DNA from 2 places in the Brachybacterium zhongshanense genome. Region 2 is predicted to be linked to the other one. Evidence: predicted binding sites of a transcription regulator. Region 2 holds the regulator's gene; the other holds the start of a gene.
The links. Region 2 encodes LexA, which represses DNA repair genes until DNA is damaged. Its sites were predicted from a motif close to TCGAACANNTGTTCGA; they were not measured.
Positions count from the first base shown of each region.

Region 1: a site for LexA is predicted at 7,666-7,681, ahead of ACZ5AJ_RS05565 (HNH endonuclease signature motif containing protein). Genes of this name have one in related genera too.

Region 1 covers NZ_AP043790.1:1,216,642-1,227,325, reverse strand. The annotation lists gene ACZ5AJ_RS05595 (carbohydrate ABC transporter permease) at 1-397, shown strand, start outside; gene ACZ5AJ_RS05590 (NUDIX hydrolase) at 433-870, shown strand; gene ACZ5AJ_RS05585 (cation:proton antiporter) at 859-2,553, opposite strand; gene ACZ5AJ_RS05580 (UDP-N-acetylglucosamine 1-carboxyvinyltransferase) at 2,638-4,194, shown strand; gene ACZ5AJ_RS05575 (NADPH-dependent F420 reductase) at 4,281-4,859, shown strand; gene ACZ5AJ_RS05570 (sulfite exporter TauE/SafE family protein) at 4,860-5,519, opposite strand; gene ACZ5AJ_RS05565 (HNH endonuclease signature motif containing protein) at 5,687-7,495, opposite strand; gene nagE (N-acetylglucosamine-specific PTS transporter subunit IIBC) at 7,751-9,664, opposite strand; gene ACZ5AJ_RS05555 (sugar phosphate isomerase/epimerase family protein) at 9,744-10,568, opposite strand; gene ACZ5AJ_RS05550 (TetR/AcrR family transcriptional regulator) at 10,672-10,684, shown strand, end outside.
Region 2 covers NZ_AP043790.1:1,997,617-2,008,300, forward strand. The annotation lists gene ACZ5AJ_RS08960 (HelD family protein) at 1-1,441, shown strand, start outside; gene nrdR (transcriptional regulator NrdR) at 1,784-2,248, opposite strand; gene ACZ5AJ_RS08970 (LysM peptidoglycan-binding domain-containing protein) at 2,285-2,797, opposite strand; gene lexA (transcriptional repressor LexA) at 2,967-3,680, shown strand; gene ACZ5AJ_RS08980 (ATP-dependent DNA helicase) at 3,700-5,676, opposite strand; gene hflX (GTPase HflX) at 5,869-7,446, opposite strand; gene ACZ5AJ_RS08990 (class I SAM-dependent methyltransferase) at 7,601-8,215, shown strand; gene dapF (diaminopimelate epimerase) at 8,255-9,133, opposite strand; gene miaA (tRNA (adenosine(37)-N6)-dimethylallyltransferase MiaA) at 9,175-10,125, opposite strand; gene ACZ5AJ_RS09005 (YbjN domain-containing protein) at 10,322-10,684, shown strand, end outside.

The DNA of each region.
Region 1 (10,684 bases), 780 kb from region 2:
GCACATCGTGTTCGCCCTGGCGTTCAACACGATGCTGTTCTCGGCGTTCCTGCGCTCGATCCCGCTGTCGCTGGAGGAGTCGATGCGCGTGGACGGCGCGACCACCTGGCAGGTGTTCTGGCGGCTGATCTTCCCGCTGCTCGGCCCGATGGCGGCGACCGTCGGCATCTTCGCGTTCCTGGGCTCATGGAACGACTTCATGATGCCGAGCCTGATCACCTCGGATCCCACCCTGCAGACGCTCCCGGTGCTGCAGAACATGTTCCAGACGCAGTTCAACAACAGCTACAACATCGCCTTCGCCAGCTACCTCATGGCGATGGCGCCGGCGATCATCGTCTATCTGCTGACACAGCGCTGGGTGATCTCGGGTCTCACGCAGGGCGCGGTGAAATAGGCCTGGGCGATGTCGCGACCCGTACGCTCTCCCCCATGCACTTCACCGAGTACGACACCCGCCTGGCCTCCTACGCCGTCATCGTCGACGAGCGGGATCGAATCCTGCTGAGCTGGTTCAACGGCTCCGCTCCCGGCTGGACGATGCCGGGAGGAGGCGTCGAGTTCGGGGAGACCTGCGAGCAGGCCGCAGTGCGGGAGGTCCTCGAGGAGACCGGGTACACGGCCGAGCTCGGCGAGCTGCTGGCGATCGATGTGAAGACCTCCTCCCGACATGAGGAGTCGGGTCGCCCCTCGAGGTCTGTGCGCGCGATCTATCGGGCCCGGATCACGGGCGGCGAGCTCGGCACCCTCGAGATCGGCGGGACGACTGACCGCGCCGAGTGGATCCCGCTCGATGAGCTGGACGACGCCGGTCCGCGGGTCGACCTCGTCGATACGGCGATCTCCGCGTGGCGCTCGTCATCCCTCTGACATGCGTGTCATCCCCTGATCGAGACGCTTCTGCGCGGCGCTGATGGTGTGGGAGTCGTAGGTGCCGGCGGAGCGGGCCTCGTTGAGCGCGTCCTGCTGCGCGTCCATGATCGCCTGCATCAGCTCGAGGTTCTGCCGGCGGATCCGGTCGCCGGGGCGCTCTGTCTGGTCGATCCTCCGGATCCGGTCGCGCGCCTCCTCGACGACGTCGTCGTCGAAGGCGCTGCCGTCACGGCGGCGGAGGTCGGGGTTGTCGAGCACCTGGGTGGTGGCGGCCTCGGAGATCTCGCCGAGGAGGAGCTCGAGCTCGCGGCGCGCATGCTCCTCGTCGGTGCCGCGGATGCCGAGCACGCGGATCAGCAGCGGGAGGGTGCCGCCCTGACCGACGAGGGTGATGAGGGCGACGACGAAGGCGAGCAGGATCAGCTGGGTGCGGTAGGGGAAGTCGGTGGGGAGGGACTGGGCGGCGGCCAGAGTGACGACCCCGCGCATGCCGGACCAGGCGAGGACCGCTCCGCCGCGCCAGCCGAGCCCGTTGTCGATGTAGAAGCGGGCATCGGCGCGCTCCCGCCGGAGCCAGCGGGTCACGCGCTCGGCGCGGGGGTGCTGGGCGAGGCGCTCGTCGTTCTCGACGTGATCGAGCATCTCCTCGAAGCGGCCGATCATGCGCTCGCTGGTGTGGCGTCGGCGCTTGAGCCGGAAGACGAGGGGGACGACGAAGACGACCCGGATCGCTCCGAGCAGGATCGTCACGATCACACCGATCCATACGGCGTTCCAGACCGAGAGCCCCACGTTCTCCACCGCGTCGGCGAGCGTCACCAGCTGGAGGCCCATCAGCAGGAAGACGCCGTTCTCGAGGAGCAGCTGGATGGTCAGCCAGTTGGTGCGCTCTGCGCTGCGGTCGGCCGCGCGGAGCTTGCGGGCGCTGGTGGCGCCGGTGATCAGTCCGGCGGTGACGACGGCGATGACTCCCGAGGCGTCCAGGGACTCGGCGGGGAGGAAGGCGATGAACGGGACGACGAAGGAGATGGCGGTGCTGAGGGCGGGCTGGTCGATCTTCGAGCGGACCCAGACGGAGACCATGCCGACGACGCCGCCGATCACCAGCGCGACCGCCACGGCGTAGGCGAAGTCGCCGAGAGCATGGGTGAAGGAGAAGGCGCCGGCGGTCGCGGCGACGGCGGTGCGCAGCAGCACGAGGGCGGTCGCATCGTTGACGAGGCCTTCACCCTCGAGGATCGTGAGCAGTCGCGGCGGCAGACCCAGCCGCTTGCCGATGGAGGTCGCGGCGACGGCGTCGGGCGGGGAGACGACGGCGCCGACGGCCACGGCGGCCGCGAAGCTGAGGTCCGGGAAGATCCACCACAGGAGCAGTCCGACGCCGAAGGCGGAGACGAGCACGAGGAGCACGGACAGCGCCCCGATCGTCCCGAGGTCACGCCGGAGGTCTATGACCGGCATGTTCACCGCAGCCGAGTACAGCAGCGGCGGGAGCACGACGGCGAGGATCCATTCGGGCTCCGGCTCGATCGGCGGCATGCCCGGCAGCGCGCCGAGTCCGAGGCCGACGAGCAGCAGCAGGATCGGTGCGGCGACGCCGAGCTTGCCGGCGAAGTAGGAGACGGCGACGATGATCAGCACCGCGACCACTGCCACCAGCTCGAGACCTTCGATCGACATGCGCTCCATTATGGGGTGGCCGAGGTGACCGACACCTCCCGCCACAATCTCCCCGATATCTCATGTCTGAGATAACGTCAGGTCATGACCGATACGCAGACCGTCGACGAGTCAGATCTGACCTACCGCGCCCGGATCGGCGCCCTCATCCGGGACGCCCGCCAGCACACGGGTCTCACCCAGGCCCAGCTCGCCGAGCAGCTCGGCACCAGTCAGAGCGCCGTGAACCGCATGGAGAAGGGCCAGCAGAACTTCACCCTCGACATGCTCTCGCGCATCGGCTCGGCGCTCGACACCGAGCTGGTGGGTCTGGGCACCTCCGGCCCCAGCCATCTGCGCGTGCACGGGCAGACGACCCTCTCCGGCGCGATCGACGTCAAGAGCTCGAAGAACGCCGGCGTCGCCCTGCTGTGCGCCTCGCTGCTGAACACGGGCACGACGATCCTGCGCAAGGTCGCCCGCATCGAGGAGGTCAACCGCCTGCTCGAGGTGCTCACCTCGATCGGTGTGCGTACACGCTGGCTCAACGAGCACAACGACCTCGAGATCGTCGTACCCGAGACCCTCGACCTCGCCTCGATCGATGCCGCGGCCGCGCGGCGCACTCGCAGCATCATCATGTTCATGGGCCCGCTGATGCACCGCGAGGAGGAGTTCCAGCTCCCGTACGCGGGCGGCTGCGATCTGGGCACCCGCACCGTCGAGCCGCATATGACGGCGCTGCGGCCGTTCGGCCTCTCCGTCGTGGCGACCGAGGGCCATTACCAGGCCCATGCGACGCCGGGCGCGGGGCCGACGCGTCCGATCGTGCTCACCGAGCGCGGCGACACGGTCACCGAGAACGCCCTGCTGGCGGCCGCCCGCTACGAGGGCGAGACGATCATCCGCAACGCCAGTCCGAACTACATGGTCCAGGACCTGTGCTTCTTCCTCGTGGAGCTGGGCGTGCAGATCGAGGGCATCGGCACCACCACTCTGCGCGTCCGGGGCCGCTCGGAGATCCGCACCGATGTCGAGTACGCCCCCAGCGAGGATCCGATCGAGGCGATGAGCCTGATCACCGCCGCGATCGTCACGGACTCGAGCATCACGGTGCGCCGGGTGCCGATCGAGTTCATGGAGATCGAGCTGGCGATACTCGAGGAGATGGGCTTCCGCTACGAGCGCTCCGAGGAGTACATGGCGGAGAACGGCCGGACCCGCCTGGTGGACATCACGACCTTCCCGTCGACCCTGAAGGCACCGATCGACAAGATCCACCCGATGCCGTTCCCGGGCCTGAACATCGACAACCTGCCCTTCTTCGCGGTCATCGCCGCGACCGCCGAGGGTCAGACTCTGCTGCACGACTGGGTCTACGAGAACCGCGCGATCTACCTGACGGAGCTCACGAAGCTGGGCGCGAAGGTGCAGCTGATGGATCCGCACCGGGTGCTGATCGAAGGGCCGACACGCTGGTCGGGCACGGAGATCGTCTGCCCGCCGGCGCTGCGTCCGGCCGTCGTGGTGCTGCTGGCGATGCTCGCGGCGAAGGGGACCTCGGTCCTCCGGAACGTCTACGTCATCAACCGAGGTTATGAGGACCTCGCGCAGCGCCTGAATGCGCTGGGCGCTCGCATCGAGACCTTCCGCGACATCTGAGCGCTCGACGTCTCGCACCTCACAGGCGCCTTCTCCCGCGACCGGGGATCTAGTTGAGATATCAACCCCTCAGAAGGAGAAGCATCATGACGACAGCCACCATCTTCGGGACCGGGGCCATGGCCAGCGCGATCGCAGGAGTGCTGGGCAAGGGCGGCGCGGACGTCGCCCACATCTCCCACGACCAGGTCGGCAGCGCGCAGGTCACGGGCGACATCGTCGTCCTGGCGGTCCCCTACCCGGCGGTCGACGAGATCATCGCGCAGCACGGCGAGCAGCTCGCCGGCAAGGTCGTCGTCGACATCACCAACCCGCTGGACTTCCAGACCTTCGACGCGCTCGTCGTCCCGTCGGATTCGTCGGCCGCCGCCGAGATCCAGAAGAAGCTGCCCGCTTCGAAGGTCCTCAAGGCGTTCAACACGAACTTCGCAGGCACGCTCTCGGCGGGCACCATCGGCTCCTCGACCACGACCGTCCTGGTCGCGGGCGACGACGCCGAGGCGAAGTCGACGCTGCTCTCGGCCGTGGAGAAGGCGGGCCTCGGGGCGATCGACGCCGGTTCGCTCAAGCGTGCTCGGGAGCTGGAGAGCCTCGGGTTCCTTCAGCTGACCCTCGCCGCGGGCGAGAAGATCTCCTGGACCGGCGGGTTCTCCGTCACCGCCTGATCAGGCCCCGACGATCAGCGCGAGGGCGGAGACGACGGTCAGCACCAGGATCGCCTTCTCGAACACCTTCTGCGGGACGCGCTGGGCGATGCGTCGGCCGATCAGCGCGCCGCCGATCACGAGCGGCGCCAGCAGCAGATCCATCAGCAGGTACTCGGTGCGGAAGAGTCCGAGCGATGCCGAGAAGGGCAGCTTGAGGATGTTGATGACCGCGAAGAACCAGGCGGAGGTGCCGAGGAAGGTCAGCACCGGCATCCGCATGGCGTAGAAGTACATCGACATCGGCGGTCCGCCGGCGTTGGCGACCATGGTGGTGAACCCGCCGAGCGATCCGTAGCCGATGCGGGCGAGACGCCCGACGGCGGGCCCGTCGCCGTCCGTCGTCCGGGCGGCTCGGCGGCGCCACACGGTGATCCCGACGAGCACGAGCAGGATGACGCCGATGCCTCCGCGCACGGCGCCGGCGTCGGCGAGGGCGAGGAACGCGGCGCCGACGATCAGTCCGACGAGCACGCTGGGGATCAGCCGCACGAGGGTGCGCCAGTCGGGTTCCCGCCGATACATCCACAGGGCGATCCAGTCGCCGAGGATCAGCAGGAGCAGCAGCGCGGCGGTCGACTCCTTGGGCGGGAGGGCGATGGCGAACAGCCCTACGGCGATGGTGCCGGCGCCGGGCAGCGCGGACTTCGAGAAGCCGACGATGAGCGCGGCGAGGACGACGAGGAGCCACTCCCCCGTGCCGAGCGCGGGCAGGTGGGCGAGGAATCCGGAGATGAGTGGCCTCCTGGGGCGATGAGGACGACCCGAGGACCTTACTCGATCCAGGCTCAGAAGGGCGGTCGCTGACGGAGCATCGGGTCCGGCGGTGTCGGCGGGAGCACATCGGCCAGCGGGTCGGGCGGGTGGTCGTCCGCGAAGATCTCGGCGAGCACCTCGTCCATGCTGTCGGACTCGGCGAAGAATCGCACCATCGACTCCCAGATCTCCTGCTCCCGGTGGTCGAGGGCGATCCGTTCGAGCATCGCGGCGTGGATCGGGGTGATGAGGTCCCGGTTCTCCTCGACGGACTCGATGCGCCGCCCGCGCACGATCCAGGTGCAGGTCCCGTCGGACTCGCGCACGACGTCGATCTCCCCGTCGGTCTTCATCCGATGGTGGCGGCGGCACAGCCGGTGGAGGTTCTCGATCGCGGTGGGGCCCCCGGCGGCGGGGTCGCGGTGGTCGAACTCCTCGGTGTGGTCCATCTCCCCGATGGCGCCGACGTCGATGGTGCATCCGGGGACGGCGCACACGGGGTTGACCAGGCGCAGGTGCTCGGCCATCTCGGTGGTGGGCCGGTATTGCGCGGCGGGGACGGGGAGGAAGCGTCCGTCGGCGGGATCGGTGAGGATGCGGTGCCAGGTGGGTTCGTCGGCGGCGAGCCTGCGGGCGAGGCTCGCCGGCAGCGGATGGATGCCGTCGATCGTGGCGGGCGCCTCGGAGAGGCCGAGGAGGGTCAGCATCGGCACGACGACCTGCATCCGGAAGCGGGAGCCCCGGGTATCGACGCCGGGAGTCTCGAGCACGGTGCGCTGGAGGATCGCGTAGCGGAGGGCGCCGAGACCGCTGGCCCGACCGGCGGCCTGCGCCTGGCCGTCGAGATCGAAGGGGATCTCCTCGCCGTCCTCGAGGGCGCGGCGCTGTGCGTCCTGCACGGAGCGGGCGGCGAGGTCGAGACGCCGGGCGAGGTCGAGGATCTCGGGACTGGGGCCCGTGACGGTGAGGGTGGCGGTGCCGTCGCCGTCGGAGTCGACATCGAGGGCGACCTGGCGGCGCTCGATCGCCGCGGGCTCCTCGCTGCGATCGCGGAACCAGGCGATGAGCAGCGACAGGTGCCGGAGGAAGGTGTCCATGGCGATGTTCTCGAGATCCCATTCGCTGACGCGCGCGTCGACGAGGATCCGCTGCCCGAGGGTGAGCCGGCGCACGCGCCGCAGCATGATCTCGAGCCACTCGACCGGGAAGTGGCCCTTCTCGAAGCGGTCGAAGGTCCGGTGCATCTCGGAGACGGCGGTGACCGCGTCGCGCAGCAGGGACTTCGCGCGCGGGAGGGAGACGCGGCGGGCATCGGCGACGAGGAGCGCGAAGGAGTCCCCGGCGGGGTCCGGGTCCTCGTCGTCCCAGAGCATGGCGGTGCTGCGCATCTGCTCGGCGTGCATGCGATTGACCCGCGCGCGCATGGCGAAGAGCTCGCGGGAGGCGAGGGCCTCGAAGGATCCGGGTTCGACCTGGGAGCGCTCGGCGAAGGACTCCGGGTCCAGGGGCCGACGGGCGCGGACCGGCCGGCAGGGCGGCAGCAGCTCGCCCTCGCGCTCCTTCCGGCCTGCTCTCCTCCCGGCCCGAAAGCCGCGGGCGGCACCCGAGGCCTCACCACGTGCGCGCCCCACCTTCTCGCCGTCGTTCCAGGCTGCGCTGCGGGCGCGGCCCATCCCGGCGGGCTTGATCGCGCGAGCGCCGTCGGCCGGATCGGCGAGGCAGCGGGCGACGGCAGGACCGAAGGCCGACGACGGAGTGCCGCGGTCGGCGGGCGGAGCGGCGGCAGGGGCAGGTGCTAGGTGCTGTCGGCAGGGCAGCCGGAGCAGGAGGGAGTGAAGCACGGGAGGGCGACCTGCATGCCGCCGCCTCCCGCGCCGCGGACGCGCATCCCTCCTGCGGACCATGACCCCTCCCCCTGCTCAACCGATGCGGACCGGGGCGCAGAGGCATCGCGACTGCACCCCTGCAGGCCCCCAGAAGCTACCCCTGACCTGCGAAGACCAGCCCAGCATAGAACATATGTTCGAGGTGCGCCAGCCCTCCGCGCCGACTGTGGACAACCGCCCGCGCGGGAGGAGCAGTCCCCGGAGCAGTCCTCAGACCAGCTCGATGCTCGCCTCCTTGTCGTTGAGCACGATGATCGGGGTGATGACCGGATGTCCCGCCGCATGCACGGCGTCGAGATCGACACTCAGCAGCGGGTCCCCGGCGGTCACCGTGTCGCCGGTGCCGACATGTGCTGTGAAGCCCTGACCGCCCATCTTCACGGTGTCCAGGCCGACATGGATGAGCAGCTCGGTGCCGTCGGACAGCGTGAGGGCCACAGCATGACCGGTGTCGAAGACATGGGTGACAGTGCCGGCGGCCGGAGCCACGACCTCGCCGTCGGACGGCTCGATCGCCACGCCCGGACCCATGATCCCCTCGGCGAAGGTCGCATCCGGCACGGTCGAGAGGTCGACGGGCACGCCGGCGAGGGGCTGGCGCAGGCGCACCAGGTGAGAGGTGCGGGTGGCGACGCCGCCGTCGGGATGGGCCCCGGCCTCGAGGTCCGCGGCCTCATGCGCCTCGACGGGCGTGATCCGCCCGGCCATCAGTGCATCCATCGCATCCTTCACGAACTGGACGGAGGTGCCGTAGACGACCTGGACGGACCTGCCGCCGGGCTTCATGACGCCCGCGGCGCCCGCCCGCCTGAGGGCTGCGTCGTCGACGAGCGACGGGTCGGCGATCTCCATGCGCAGACGGGTCGCGCAGTTCTCGAGGTCGAGGATGTTCTCCTTCCCGCCGAGCGCGGGGATGAAGGCCGAGGCCGCGACCACATGCTTGTCGGCCCCCGCCCCGGAGGCGGCACCGGAGGAGGCGGCGACGCCGCCCTCGAGGCCCTCGTCATCCTCGCGCCCCGGGGTCTTGAGATCGAACCGACGGATGATGAAGCGGAACACGAGGAAGTAGACCACGAACCAGAAGACTCCCATGACGAGGATCCCCCAGGGGTTCTGCGCCATCGGGTTGACCCAGCCGAGCACCAGGTCGATGAAGCCGCCGGAGAAGCCGAAGCCCATGCGCACGGGCAGCAGCGCGCTCACCGCCATCGAGATGCCCGTGAACAGGGCGTGCACGACGTACAGCCCGGGGGCGAGGAACATGAAGGAGAACTCGAGGGGCTCGGTGACGCCCACGAAGAACGACGCGACGGCGCTCGAGAGCAGGACGCCGGCGGCGACCTTGCGCCGGGAGGTCTTCGCGGTCACGTACATCGCGAGCGCCGCACCGGGCAGGCCGAACATCATCACGGGGAAGAATCCGGTCATGTACTGGCCGGTCACTCCATAGGTGCCCGTGTTGTTGAGGAAGTTGCCGAGGTCGTTGATCCCGGCGACGTCGAACCAGAACACCGAGTTCAGGGCGTGGTGCAGGCCCAGCGGGATGAGCAGGCGGTTCAGGAAGCCGTAGATCCCGGCGCCCGCCGGGCCGAGCGTGACGATGAACTCGCCGAAGCTCACCAGGCCCGTGTAGACCAGCGGCCAGACGAAGAAGAGGACCAGCGCGAGCACCAGGGAGATGCCGGCGGTGATGATGGCGACGCAGCGGCGCCCGGAGAAGAAGGAGAGCGCGTCGGGGAGCTTGGTGTCCTTGAAATGGTCGTACGCGTAGGCGCCGATGAGCCCGCACAGGATGTCGACGAACACGTTCTGGAGGTTGTCGAAGGCGGGGTTGACGGCGTCGGCCTCGATGCCCTGGAAGAGGGCGACGTTCGCCGGGTCCAGGAGGGTCGTGACGACGAGCCACGAGACCAGGCCCGCGAGGGCCGAGGTGCCGTCCGGCTTGGTGGCCATGCCGATGGACACGCCGATCGCGAACAGGAGCGCGAGGTTGTCCAGGAGAGCGCCGCCGGCCGTCTGGAAGAAGACGCCGACGATGTTGGCGTCGTTGCCTGTCGCTGTGAGGATCCAGTACCCGATGCCGCTGAGGATCGCGGCGACGGGGAGGACGGCCACGGGCAGCATCAGGGATCTGCCCAGTCACTGGAAGAACTTCATCGTTGCCTCTCGGGGTCTGAGACGATGCGCGGAACGGCCGAGGAGGTCAGACGGCGAGCCCGCCGTCGATCAGGAAGCGGTAGCTGTTCTCGACGTCCGCGAAGACGTCGCCGGGGGCGTTGTCGTACTCGATGACGGCGTACTGCACCGCGGTCGCGGCCTTGAGGGCCTCGACGGTGGGGACGTCGCCGCTGCCCGCGTGGCGCTGATCGAGATCGGCCGAGCTGAAGGCCGGGGCGCCCGGGGCGAAGGGGTTCGAGGCCGGCGCCACGCCGTCCTTGACGTGCACGGCCGCGAGGCGGTCGCCGAGCTCGCGCACGAGGCCGACGACGTCCTGACCGCCCACGAGCGCCCAGAACAGGTCGAGCTCGATCACGACGTCGGGCGAGACCAGGGAGAGGAAGCGCTGGTAGGCGGTCTGTCCGTCGAAGCTCGCGACGAACTCCTGCGCATGGTTGTGGTAGCCGACGGTGAGGCCGTACTCCTTCGCCTTCTCCCCGGCGGCGTTGAGGCGCTCGGCGATGTCCTTCACGCCGTCCTCCGTGAGCCAGCGCTCAGCGGGGACCATCGGGTCGATGACGGTCCTCATGCCGATCTCGGCGGCGGCCTCGAAGACCACGTCCTGGCTCGGGGTGGGGATGGAGCCGTCCGGAGTCCACAGCTCGTCGGAGAGCAGCGGGGCATGGCCGGTCGGCGAGGCGAGGCCGGAGGCGTCGAGCGCCGCGCGGATCTCCTTCGGCCGACGGACGAAGTCGAAGGCCTCGACGTTCTTCAGGCCGATGCCGGCGAGACGGTCGAGGGAGCCGGCCATGTCGGCGGTGAACTCCTCGGCCAGGGTGTAGAGCTGGACGGAGGCGATGGGCAGGGCCATGGGGTGACCTTCTTTCGTGACGTCGTCGTCGCCCGCTCGGGCGCTGGCCCGACGCTAGCATCGAAAACCTTCCGATCGAAGGTTTTCGGGGTAGCCTCTCGGGATGGACAGCGATG
Region 2 (10,684 bases):
GGGGATAGAGACGAGCATCCACGACGAGGACGAGGTCGCCCGTGTGAAGGGTGACGCCGCGATGGCGGAGCTGCTCGCGCGCGCCGTCAAGCAGCGCCAGAGGATCCCTGCACGCGATGTCCGCCTGCGCATCGACGGGACGGAGTTCGTCCTGACACGGGAGGACGTGCGCTCTGCGCGCCGCGATGCCCGTTCCGCGCACAAGCCGCACAACGCCGCTCGAGCCGTCTTCGTGCGCTCTGCGCTGGATCGGCTCGCCGAGCGCTACGAAGCTGCGCTCAAGGCCGCCGGACGCACCGTCGTGCCCGAGGACCGCCCCGACATCCTTGCCGATCTGCGGCACGACCCCGACGTGCGTCGCGAGCTGAATCTCGCCTGGCTGCCGTACACGCCGCAAGGGTTCCTGAGGGTCCTCCTCTCACGACCCGATCGCCTGCGCGCCGCTGCTCCGCGCGCTCTCGCTGAGAAGATCGACCTCCTGGTCAGACCCAAGGATTCACCGTGGACGGTCGAGGACGTCCCCCTCCTCGATGAGATCGCCGAGATCCTCGGAGAGGACTCCGCACCCGAAGAGGCCCGCGCCAGGGACGCCGCAGAGCGGCGCGAGGCGGACGTCGACTACGCCCGCAAGGTGCTCGAGAGCTTCGATACCTCCGGCATGATCCGAGCAGAGGATCTCGCCGACCAGGTCAATCGGGTGCGGGACGGTCGCACGCTCGCTGAGCGCGCTTCATCGGAGCGCTCGTGGACGTACGGCCACGTCGTCGTCGACGAGGCTCAGGAGCATTCACCGATGAGCTGGCGCGCTCTGATGCGCCGCTGCCCCACCAAGTCGTTCACCGTCGTCGGCGACGTCGCCCAGACCTCGTCGGCCGGCGGCACCAGCTCCTGGCAGTCAGCCCTCGCCCCCTACATCCAGGACCGCCTCCAGGTCGAGCGCCTGACGGTCAACTACCGGACGCCGGCGACGATCATGAAGCACGCCCTGGGTATGGCCCATGCGCATGACCTCCCCGTGACCACGGTGACGTCCGTGCGCGAGGGCGAGCGAGGCGCCGCCATCGAACGGTCCGCAGCCGATGCGCTGGAGAGCACCGCCGCCCAGCAGGTGTCGATGCTGCACGCGGAAGGGATCGGCCGGATTGCCGTCATCATCGCCGAGCATCGGATTCCCGAGCAGGTGCGCGCTCTGCATGCGAGCACCGGCGTCTCCGCGGTGGGATCGGGCTCCTCTGGCGTGGACGACGAGATCTCGGTGATGACAGCGAAGGACGCGAAGGGCCTGGAATTCGATGCCGTGGTCGTGGTGGAGCCCGCCGAGCTGGTGGACGAGCACGGCGCGGGCGACCTCTACGTGGCCATGACCCGTCCCACTGCGCACCTCGGACTCGTGCACGCACGGCCGCTGCCCGCGGGCATCGTCGGCGACAGCAGCATCTGAGCTCGGAGCGGAGCAGCGGGGCACGGCATGGCATCGCCGAGAGGATGCTGCTCGGACTGGAGCAATGCGGTCCGCCGACGGAGCCTCCGGAGAAGCGATCGGCGGCCGTGGCTTCCCCTCCACGACCGCCGATCTGATGTGCGCCTCGACGGCGCACGACGGATATCTTACGCACAGTCCGCACACCGGGGACCCACTGTTCCGATCAAGCTGAGAACTGCATCACATTCGGCGCGGATTCCACACCTCCACGTAGGGTGACCTGCGCAGATGCCACCATGGGACCGACAGCAGCGGAGGCCGCCGACCCCTTGCGCACGGACGAGCTCGGCTCGTCGGCCCTCACCTCTCAGCCGGCGCGGCGGTCTCCTCGCGAAGTCGTGCGATGGCGGACTCGAAGTCCTCGAGCGAGTCGAAGGACTGATAGACGCTCGCGAAGCGCAGGTATGCGACCAGATCGAGCTCCTTGAGCGGCTGCAGGATCGCCAGCCCCACCCCATGGGCCTCGATCTCGGCCTGCCCGCTCGCCCGGATGTCCTCCTCGACCCGCTGCGCAAGCACGGCCAGCTGATCATCGCTCACCGGCCGCCCTTGGCACGCCTTGCGCACCCCGGAGATCACCTTGCCGCGGCTGAACGGCTCGCTCACACCGGACCGCTTGATGACCGACAGGGACGCGGTCTCGGTGGTCGAGAACCGGCGGGAGCAGTTCGGGCACTGCCGACGGCGTCGGATCGTCGATCCGTCATCGGACGTCCGGGAGTCCACGACCCGCGAGTCGGGGTGACGGCAGAAGGGACAGTGCATCCCCCTAGACTACCGGGCCCTCCGGCGGCAGGGCCATCAGTCCTCGAGAGCCCCCGATGCAGGAAGCACGATCTGCTGGCCCGCGGTCACCCTGCCGGTGGGCAGATGGTTCAGCGTGCGCAGCTGCGCGATGTACTCCTGCTCGCTGACCCCCTCGGGCGCGAAGCGCTCCGCGTAGCCCCACAGGGTGTCGCCCGCAGCGACCGTGACGACCTCCCCCTCAGCCTCCTCCTGGCCGGCCAGGGCGCTGGGCACGTCGAAGGCCAGGATCAGCACGCTCGCCACGAGGAGGCCCAGCAGGAAGGCGAGGGCGGCGAGTACAGTGCGGCCGCGCCGCGTGATCTCCAGCCGGACGCTCGAAGGAGCCGCGGCGGCATCGCGACCCGACTCCGGGGAGCCGGTCGCCACAGGGCCGCGCGCTGCGGAGCGCCCCGCGGAAGGGGCGCCCGCCGCAGCCGCCGTCGCCTCGCCCCGGACAGGGAGGGAGATGATCCGCGCCTGCTGCGCAGCGATCCCGGACGTCGCGGGGACGGTCATGTGCGTCTGCATATCCGAACTCCTGTTCGATCGAACCTCTGTGCGAGAGTAGGTCAGGCATTGGCGACGCGCAAGACCTATCTCGAACACATGTTTGGCGAATCGTGTGCCCCCGCTTACCCTGGGAGCACGGACCACGGAATCGCGGGGGTCCGACAGACGAAGCCAGGAGGCCCTCACGATGACCCCGAGCACCCGACGCCGCCAGGAGCCGAGACTCAAGGTCGTCGGCGACGCGGAAGGATCAGCGTCCCCCTCGCTCACCGCGCGCCAGCGCCTCGTGCTCGAGACCATCCAGGACTCGATAGCCGGACGCGGATACCCGCCCTCCATGAGAGAGATCGGCGACGCCGTCGGCCTGACCTCCTCGTCCTCCGTCTCCCATCAGCTCCAGGCACTCGAGCGCAAGGGGTTCCTGCGCCGCGACCCCAAGCGTCCGCGCGCGATGGAGGTCGTCCTCCCCGACGAGGACGACGCGCCGTCGGCCGCTCCGGAGCCCGCCGAGGCGACCGCGGGCGGACCGTCTGTCGCGGTGCCGCTCGTCGGTCGCATCGCCGCCGGCGTCCCCATCACCGCGGAGGAGCACGTCGAGGACGTCTTCACGCTCCCGTCCCGGCTGGTCGGCGACGGTGATCTGTTCCTCCTCCAGGTCGTCGGGGAGTCGATGATCGATGCCGCGATCTGCGACGGCGACTGGGTGGTGGTGCGCAGTCAGCAGACAGCGGAGAAGGGGGAGATCGTCGCGGCGATGATCGACGGCGAAGCCACCGTGAAGACATTCGTCCAGCGCGACGGTCATGTCTGGCTGATGCCGCACAATCCCGCCTTCGCCCCGATCCTGGGCGACCATGCGGAGATCCTCGGGAAGGTCGTCGCGGTGCTCCGCTCCGTCTGACCCGCGAGGCCCGCCGCGCTCAGGCGCCGGTGCCGCTGAGGCGACGCAGCGCTCCGAGCGCGACGTCAGGATCCGTCGTCGGCCACAGAGGCGGCATCGCTGCACGCAGATAGCCCCCGTACCGGGCATTCGCCAGCCTCGCATCCAGCACCGCGACCATGCCGCGGTCCTCCTGAGAGCGGATCAGGCGTCCGGCTCCCTGTGCGAGCAGCAGCGCAGCATGCTGTGCGGAGACCGACATGAAGCCGTTGCCCCCGCGCTGCGAGATGCGCTCCTGACGGGCAGAGGTCAGGGGATCGTCGGGGCGCGGGAACGGGATCCGGTCGATGGTGACCAGCCGACAGGCGGGCCCCGGGACGTCCACGCCCTGCCACAGCGTCAGCGTCCCGAACAGGCTCGAGTCCTCACCCTCGCGGAAGTCACGGACCAGGTTCGCCATCGAGTCCTCGCCCTGGACGCCGATAGGCAGCGGGAGCCTCCCTCTGACGTGCTCGGCCGCGAGCTCAGCACCGCGACGCGAGGAGAACAGGCACAGCGCCCCGCCGTGCGACGCCTCGATCAGCTCGGTGAGATGGTCGAGCATCGCGAGCGCGGTCCCCTCTCGCCCAGGGGCGGGCAGGTGCCGGGCGACATACAGGATCCCCTGACGCGGGTAGTCGAAGGGGCTTCCGACGTCGAGCCCTGCCCACGCTCCGCGATCCTCCATCGCGGGGACCTCGTCCACTCCCGTGCGACCCGCACGAGCCAGGCCGACCTCGCCCGCCGGCGGTTCGAAGCGCCCGCCGAGAGCGAGCGTCGCCGAGGTCAGCACGGCCGTCCGATCCTCGAGGATCGCCCCGCGCATGGCCCCCGCAACGCTCATGGGCGCCACCTGGAGGCTCGAGCGACCGGTCGCCGCGGACCGTGAGACGGAGACGACGTCGTCCTCGTCGGGCGCCGAGAGCCGCTCGCACACGTCGATGATCTCCTGGAGGGAGGCGCGCACCGCCTTGCGTGCGCCCGCGGTCGCCACGGAACCGCCCTCCCCCGCCTCCTTGGCGTCCGAATGGGCTGTGCGGGCCTGCACCCTCAGCTGGCCGACGGCATCGCCGAGCCTCTGCGGCAGATCGCCGATGACCCTGCCGTCCGGCATCTGCTCGAGGGACTCCCTGAGCTCCTCGCCCGCATCGTCGAGCGCGGTCGCGGCGACGCCGAGGCTGCGGAGGTCACGCACTGCGCCCCGGACCATGCCGGGAGTGAGGACCTCGGTGACCGCGCCGGTCACGCGGGGGACCAGATCATGCGCCTCGTCGAAGACCACCACGTCATGCTCGGGGATGATGCCGTGGCCGTCGAAGGCATCGATCGCCAGCAGCGCGTGATTGGTGACGATGAGGTCGACCTCCCGCGCGAGCTCGCGACTGCGCTCGGCGAAGCAGTCCTCGACCATCGGACAGGTGCTGCCCAGGCACTGCGTGCCGGTGACCGAGACCTGGCGCCAGGCCCGATCCGAGACGGCGTCCTGGAGACTGTCACGATCCCCGGTCTCCGTCTCCTCAGCCCAGGAGCGCAGGCGCCGCACCTGGTCGCCGAGCTTCTCCGTGCCGCCGCCGCGGGAGACGTCGACCGGCACCTCGGCGAAGAGCGCCCCGGCATCGAGGTCCAGCGGGTAGCCGCCGTCGAGCTTGTGCCGGCACAGATAGTTGGCCCGCCCCTTCAGCAGGGCGAAGGTGGGGGTGCGCGGGAGATGCTCGGCGAGCGCCTCCACCAGCCGTGGGAGGTCCTTGCGCACGATCTGCGTCTGCAGGGCGATGGTGGCGGTGGACACGACGACGGGCCGACCGCTCAGCACCGCGTGACGCAGAGCGGGCACCAGATAGGCCAGAGACTTGCCCGTCCCGGTACCGGCCTGCACCAGCAGATGCCGACCGCCCTCCATGGCGGTCCCGACGGCCCGGGCCATGGCCTGCTGACCCTCGCGAGGGCTTCCGCCGACCGCGGTGACGGCCGCCTCCATGAGGGCGTCGAGCTCCGCGGTCGAGGCTGCGGGGGCGGGGGCGGAAGTCACCGATCAAGGGTAGCCGCACGGGCCGACCGGCCGCTCCCGCCGCGCCGTCGGATCCGTCAGATCCGTCGCACCCGACCGGGCCGGAGCGGCCGGAGGGCCGTGTCCGGCGAGCGACCGGAGGGCCGTGTCCGGAAGGCGACGTCAGGCCGCCGCCCGCAGCTCCGCGGCGAGCGCCTCGTCGACCCGTGCATGCAGGTGCGTGCCCTCCGCCAGGTGCTCCTCGGCGATGACCTCGCCGTTGGAGTGCACGCGCGAGACCAGATCCCCGCGCGAGTAGGGCACCACCAGGTCGATCTCGACAGCCGGGCGGGGCAGCCGCTCGGCGATCAGGTCCCGCAGCTCCTCGATGCCCATGCCCGTGCGGGCCGAGACCACGGCGGAGTGCTCCACCTGGCTGCGGATGCGCGCGATGGTCTCGGGCGATGCGAGGTCGGCCTTGTTCAGGACGACGATCTCGGGGACGTCGAAGCCCTCGAGCTCCCCGAGCACTGTGCGGACCGCCCGGATCTGGCCCTCGGGGTCGGGATGGGACGCGTCGACCACGTGCAGGAGCAGGTCGGAGTCGCCCACCTCCTCGAGCGTCGAGCGGAACGCCTCCACCAGCTGCGTGGGGAGGTGCCGCACGAAGCCCACGGTGTCGGCGTAGGTGAACTCGCGGCCGTCGGGGGTGCGGGAGCGCCGCACCGTCGGGTCCAGGGTCGCGAACAGCGCGTTCTCGACCAGGACGCCGGCACCGGTGAGGCGGTTCAGCAGCGAGGACTTCCCGGCGTTGGTGTACCCGGCGATCGCGACCGAGGGCACCTTGCTGCGCCGGCGGTCGGCCCGCTGGGCCTCGCGCCCTGGCGCCATCGCTCTGATCTCCCGGCGGAGCTTGGCCATGCGATCGCGGATGCGGCGCCGATCCAGCTCGATCTTGGTCTCGCCAGGGCCGCGGGATCCCATGCCGGCGCCCGCTCCGCCGACCTGGCCACCCGCCTGGCGGGACATCGACTCGCCCCAGCCGCGCAGACGCGGGAGGAGGTACTCGAGCTGCGCGAGCTCCACCTGCGCCTTGCCCTCACGGGACTTCGCGTGCTGGGCGAAGATGTCGAGGATCAGCGCGGTGCGGTCGACGACCTTGACCTTCACCACGTCCTCGAGGGCGCGACGCTGGCTGGGGGCGAGCTCGCCGTCGGCGATGACCGTGTCGGCGCCCACCTCGGCGACGATCTCGCCGAGCTCAGCCGCCTTGCCCCGGCCCAGGAACGTCGCAGGGTCCGGATGGGCCCGTCGCTGGAGGATGCCGTCGAGCACTTCGGATCCGGCGGTCTCGGCGAGCGCGGCGAGCTCGCGGAGACTGTTCTCCGCCTCCTCCGCGCCTCCTGACGTGTAGAGGCCGGCGAGCACGACCTTCTCGAGACGCAGCTGGCGGTACTCGACCTCGGTGATGTCCTCGAGCTCGGTGGACAGCCCGCGCACGCGTCGGAGCGCATGGCGATCGGCGAGGTCGAGCTGCTCGCCGTCGGCCTCGGAGGAGTAGGTCACGGCGGACACAGAGGCATCGCCGCGGGCCAGGATCCGGTCGGTGAGACGATCCCGACGAGGGGAGGCCGTGCTCCCCTGCGCATAGGACGTCTCCGCCTCGACGGTCTCCTCGACCCCTGCGGTGCCGGCCTCCGCCGCGCTGCTCTCCTCGACATCGGCGTCGGGCTCAGGATCGGGATGGAAGGCGATGGGCACGGGCGGGGCTCTCCTCGGGTCGGGGATGGTGAGGCCCCAAGAATCCCACGTCCCCCGGAACCGGTCGAGCGATTTCTCGCTGGGCGCATCCGCGCCGGCCGCAGAGGACTGCGGACTGGACGGCGGGCAACGGGCCGGTCCGTATCCTGGCGCCGTGGATCAGCACTACTTCACCCCCTCACCGGACTCCGACGACGTCCGCTTCCCCCTGCGCGCCTCTCTCGCCGGCGCGGAGCGCGACCTGGTCACGAGCGCCTCGGTGTTCTCCGGGAAGGGGCTCGACAAGGCGACCGCAGTCCTTCTGGATCGGCTCGACGAGCTCCGCGAGGTGCCCGCGCAGGCCCGGATCCTCGATCTGGGCTGCGGCTGGGGGCCCATCGCCCTGACCGCCGCTCTGCTGCATCCGGATGCCGAGGTCTGGGCGGTCGACGTCAGCGAGCGGGCGCGGGCCCTGACCGCCGAGAACGCCGAGCGCCTGGGCCTGTCGAACATCCGTGTGATCGCGCCCGACGACGTCCCCGACGGTCTGCGGTTCGACACGATCTGGTCGAACCCCCCGATCCGCATCGGCAAGGAGGCGCTCCACGCGCTGCTGCTGCACTGGTGCGCGCGCCTGGCACCGTCCGGGTCGGCGGCACTGGTCGTCGGCAGGAATCTGGGAGCCGATCCCCTCGCGCGCTGGCTCGGCGAGCAGCTGCCGGCGCGTGAGGTGGGGAAGGTCGCCAGCGCCAAGGGCTTCCGGATCATCGAGATCGGCCCCCGCCGCTGAGGCGGGGCCGGCGCGGTTCCGACGGGGGTCCGATCCGCGTCAGCCGAGCAGGGTCCCGTCGGCGACGAGTACTGCCGGGCCGGTCAGCGTGACCTCCCCGTCCGGGCGCCAGCCGACCTCGAGAGAGCCGCCGGGGACGTCCACACGCCACGGCAGGCGAGAGACGTCCTGCGCGCGCAGGGCCGCAGCGACGGCCACCGCGGCGACACCGGTCCCGCACGACTCCGTCTCCCCCACGCCGCGCTCGTGCACGCGCATCGCTACATGCCTCTCCCCGCGCGGGACCACCAGCTCGATGTTCGCGCCGGCCGACGGCTCAGGGTGCAGCACGGGGCGGTGCTCGAGGTCGATGGAGGCGAGCTCGAGTCCCTCGGGCAGGAAGGCGACGACGTGAGGGTTGCCCATGTCCACATCGGTGCCCTCGAGCATCTCGCCCCCGAGCTCGACCTTGCGAGCCCTGCCCGCGAGCTCCTCTGCGCCGACGCGCGCGGCTCCCATGCCCACCCTCACGCTCCAGGTTCCGCCGTCGGCCCCGTGCGACCCCGGCTCGGGATCGGCGAGGACCTCGATCGTGCGCTCGCCGGCGCGGGTCCATATCCGGTAGGAGTCATCGAGGACGTGGCCGGCGCGGCGCAGATGCGCAGCGAACACGCGCACTCCGTTGCCGCACATCTCAGCGAGGGAGCCATCGCCGTTGCGGTAGTCCATGAACCATTCGGGGGCATCCGTCGGGGCGTCGATGTCCGCCGCCCGGGTGCGGACGGCCCGGATCACGCCGTCGCCGCCGATCCCGCCGCGCCGATCGGCGAGCGAGCGCACCAGGTCGGCATCGAGATCGATCCGCCCGTCGGGGTCGTCCAGGATCACGAAGTCATTGCGGGTGCCGTGCCCCGTCGTGAAGCGCAGCGGAGGCCGCATGTCGGCAGCGGTGAGGTCGTGGTCGGGCTCGCGGTCGGAGGTCATGGGAGGAAGCCTAGGGCCGCCTCGACCTGGTGGTCGACCCCGACGCCATCGGCCCCGCGGCGGGCGTCGATCCATCGGACCCTCCGGTCCCGACGGAACCAGGTGTCCTGCTTGCGCACCAGCCGGCGGGTGCCCACGACCGTCGCCTCGATCGCCTCGGCGCAGTCCATGGTGCCGTCGAGGACCGCGAGAGCCTGCTCGTACCCGATGGCGCGCCGGGCCGTGCGACCGCGGTCCAGGCCGCGGCCCCGCAGCGCCCGGACCTCGTCGAGCAGACCTGCCGCGACCATCGTCCGGACGCGGCGCTCGATGCGTTCATGAAGGGCCTCGCGGTCCAGCTCGAGACCGATCTGGATCGTGCTCGGATCATGGTGGATCGGTCTCGGGAGGAAGGCGGCGAACGGCCGCCCGGTGAGCTCCCCGACCTCCAGGGCACGCACGATGCGTCGAGTGTCGTGGACTCCGATGACGGCGGCGGCCTCCGGGTCCCTGGAGGCGAGCTCGGCGTGGAGAGCCGGCGCCCCCTCGTCCTCGGCACGCGCCTCGAACCGCGCTCGCACGCCCGGGTCCGTGGGCGGGAACTCGATGTCGTCGAGCACGGCCCGCACGTACAGCCCCGAGCCTCCGACGAGGATCGGCACGCGTCCCCTGCCTCTGATCCCGGCGATCGCCTCACGGGCCCGCTGCTGGAACGTGGAGACGGACGCCTCCTCGGTCACCTCGAGGACGTCCAGCATGTGATGGGGCACCCCTCGGCGCTCCTCCACGGGGACCTTCGCCGTACCGATGTCCATCCCGCGATACAGCTGCAGCGCGTCCGCGTTGACGACCTCGCCGTCCAGCCGCTCCGCCAGCGCGATCGCGAGGTCGGACTTGCCGGTCGCCGTGGCGCCGACGATCGCCAGAAGAGGGAGGTCATCCGGTGGGCCGGTCGGCGGGGAGGTCATGCGCGGAACCCTACAACCGGCAGCCCGACGACCGGCAGTCCGGTACGGCGGCGGACCTCTGCGCTCTTCGTCGCTGACCAGGGACGCGTCACCGGGATCACCTCGGACGGGCGTCGACTTCCCGCAGGAACGGAGTAGGGTGAGCGACGGCCCGTCCGGGCCGGACCCGTCCCCTACTCACCAGCCGAGGTTGCACGTGCCTGCAGCGAACGAGTCCCCGCTCATCATGGACTCGACGGAAGGTCTCGCGCCGCTGTCGATGACGCGGGTGGAGGAATGCCTCACCCGACACGGCTACGCGTTCGTCGAGGACGAGGCGCACCCGGAGATCCTCCGGGCCCGCTTCGACGACTACCGATTCCAGTTCATGCTCAGCGGCGAGGATCATGGGATCCTCCAGACCCGCGGCCGTTGGAGCCACAGCGTGGACTTCTCCCGCAAGGTGCAGATGATCAAGCTCTGCAACGAGTGGAACATGAACCGCATCTGGCCCAAGGTGTATGTCCGGCGTGAGTCCGAGGGCCTGCTCGGCGTCTACGGCGAGCTCTCCGCCGACTTC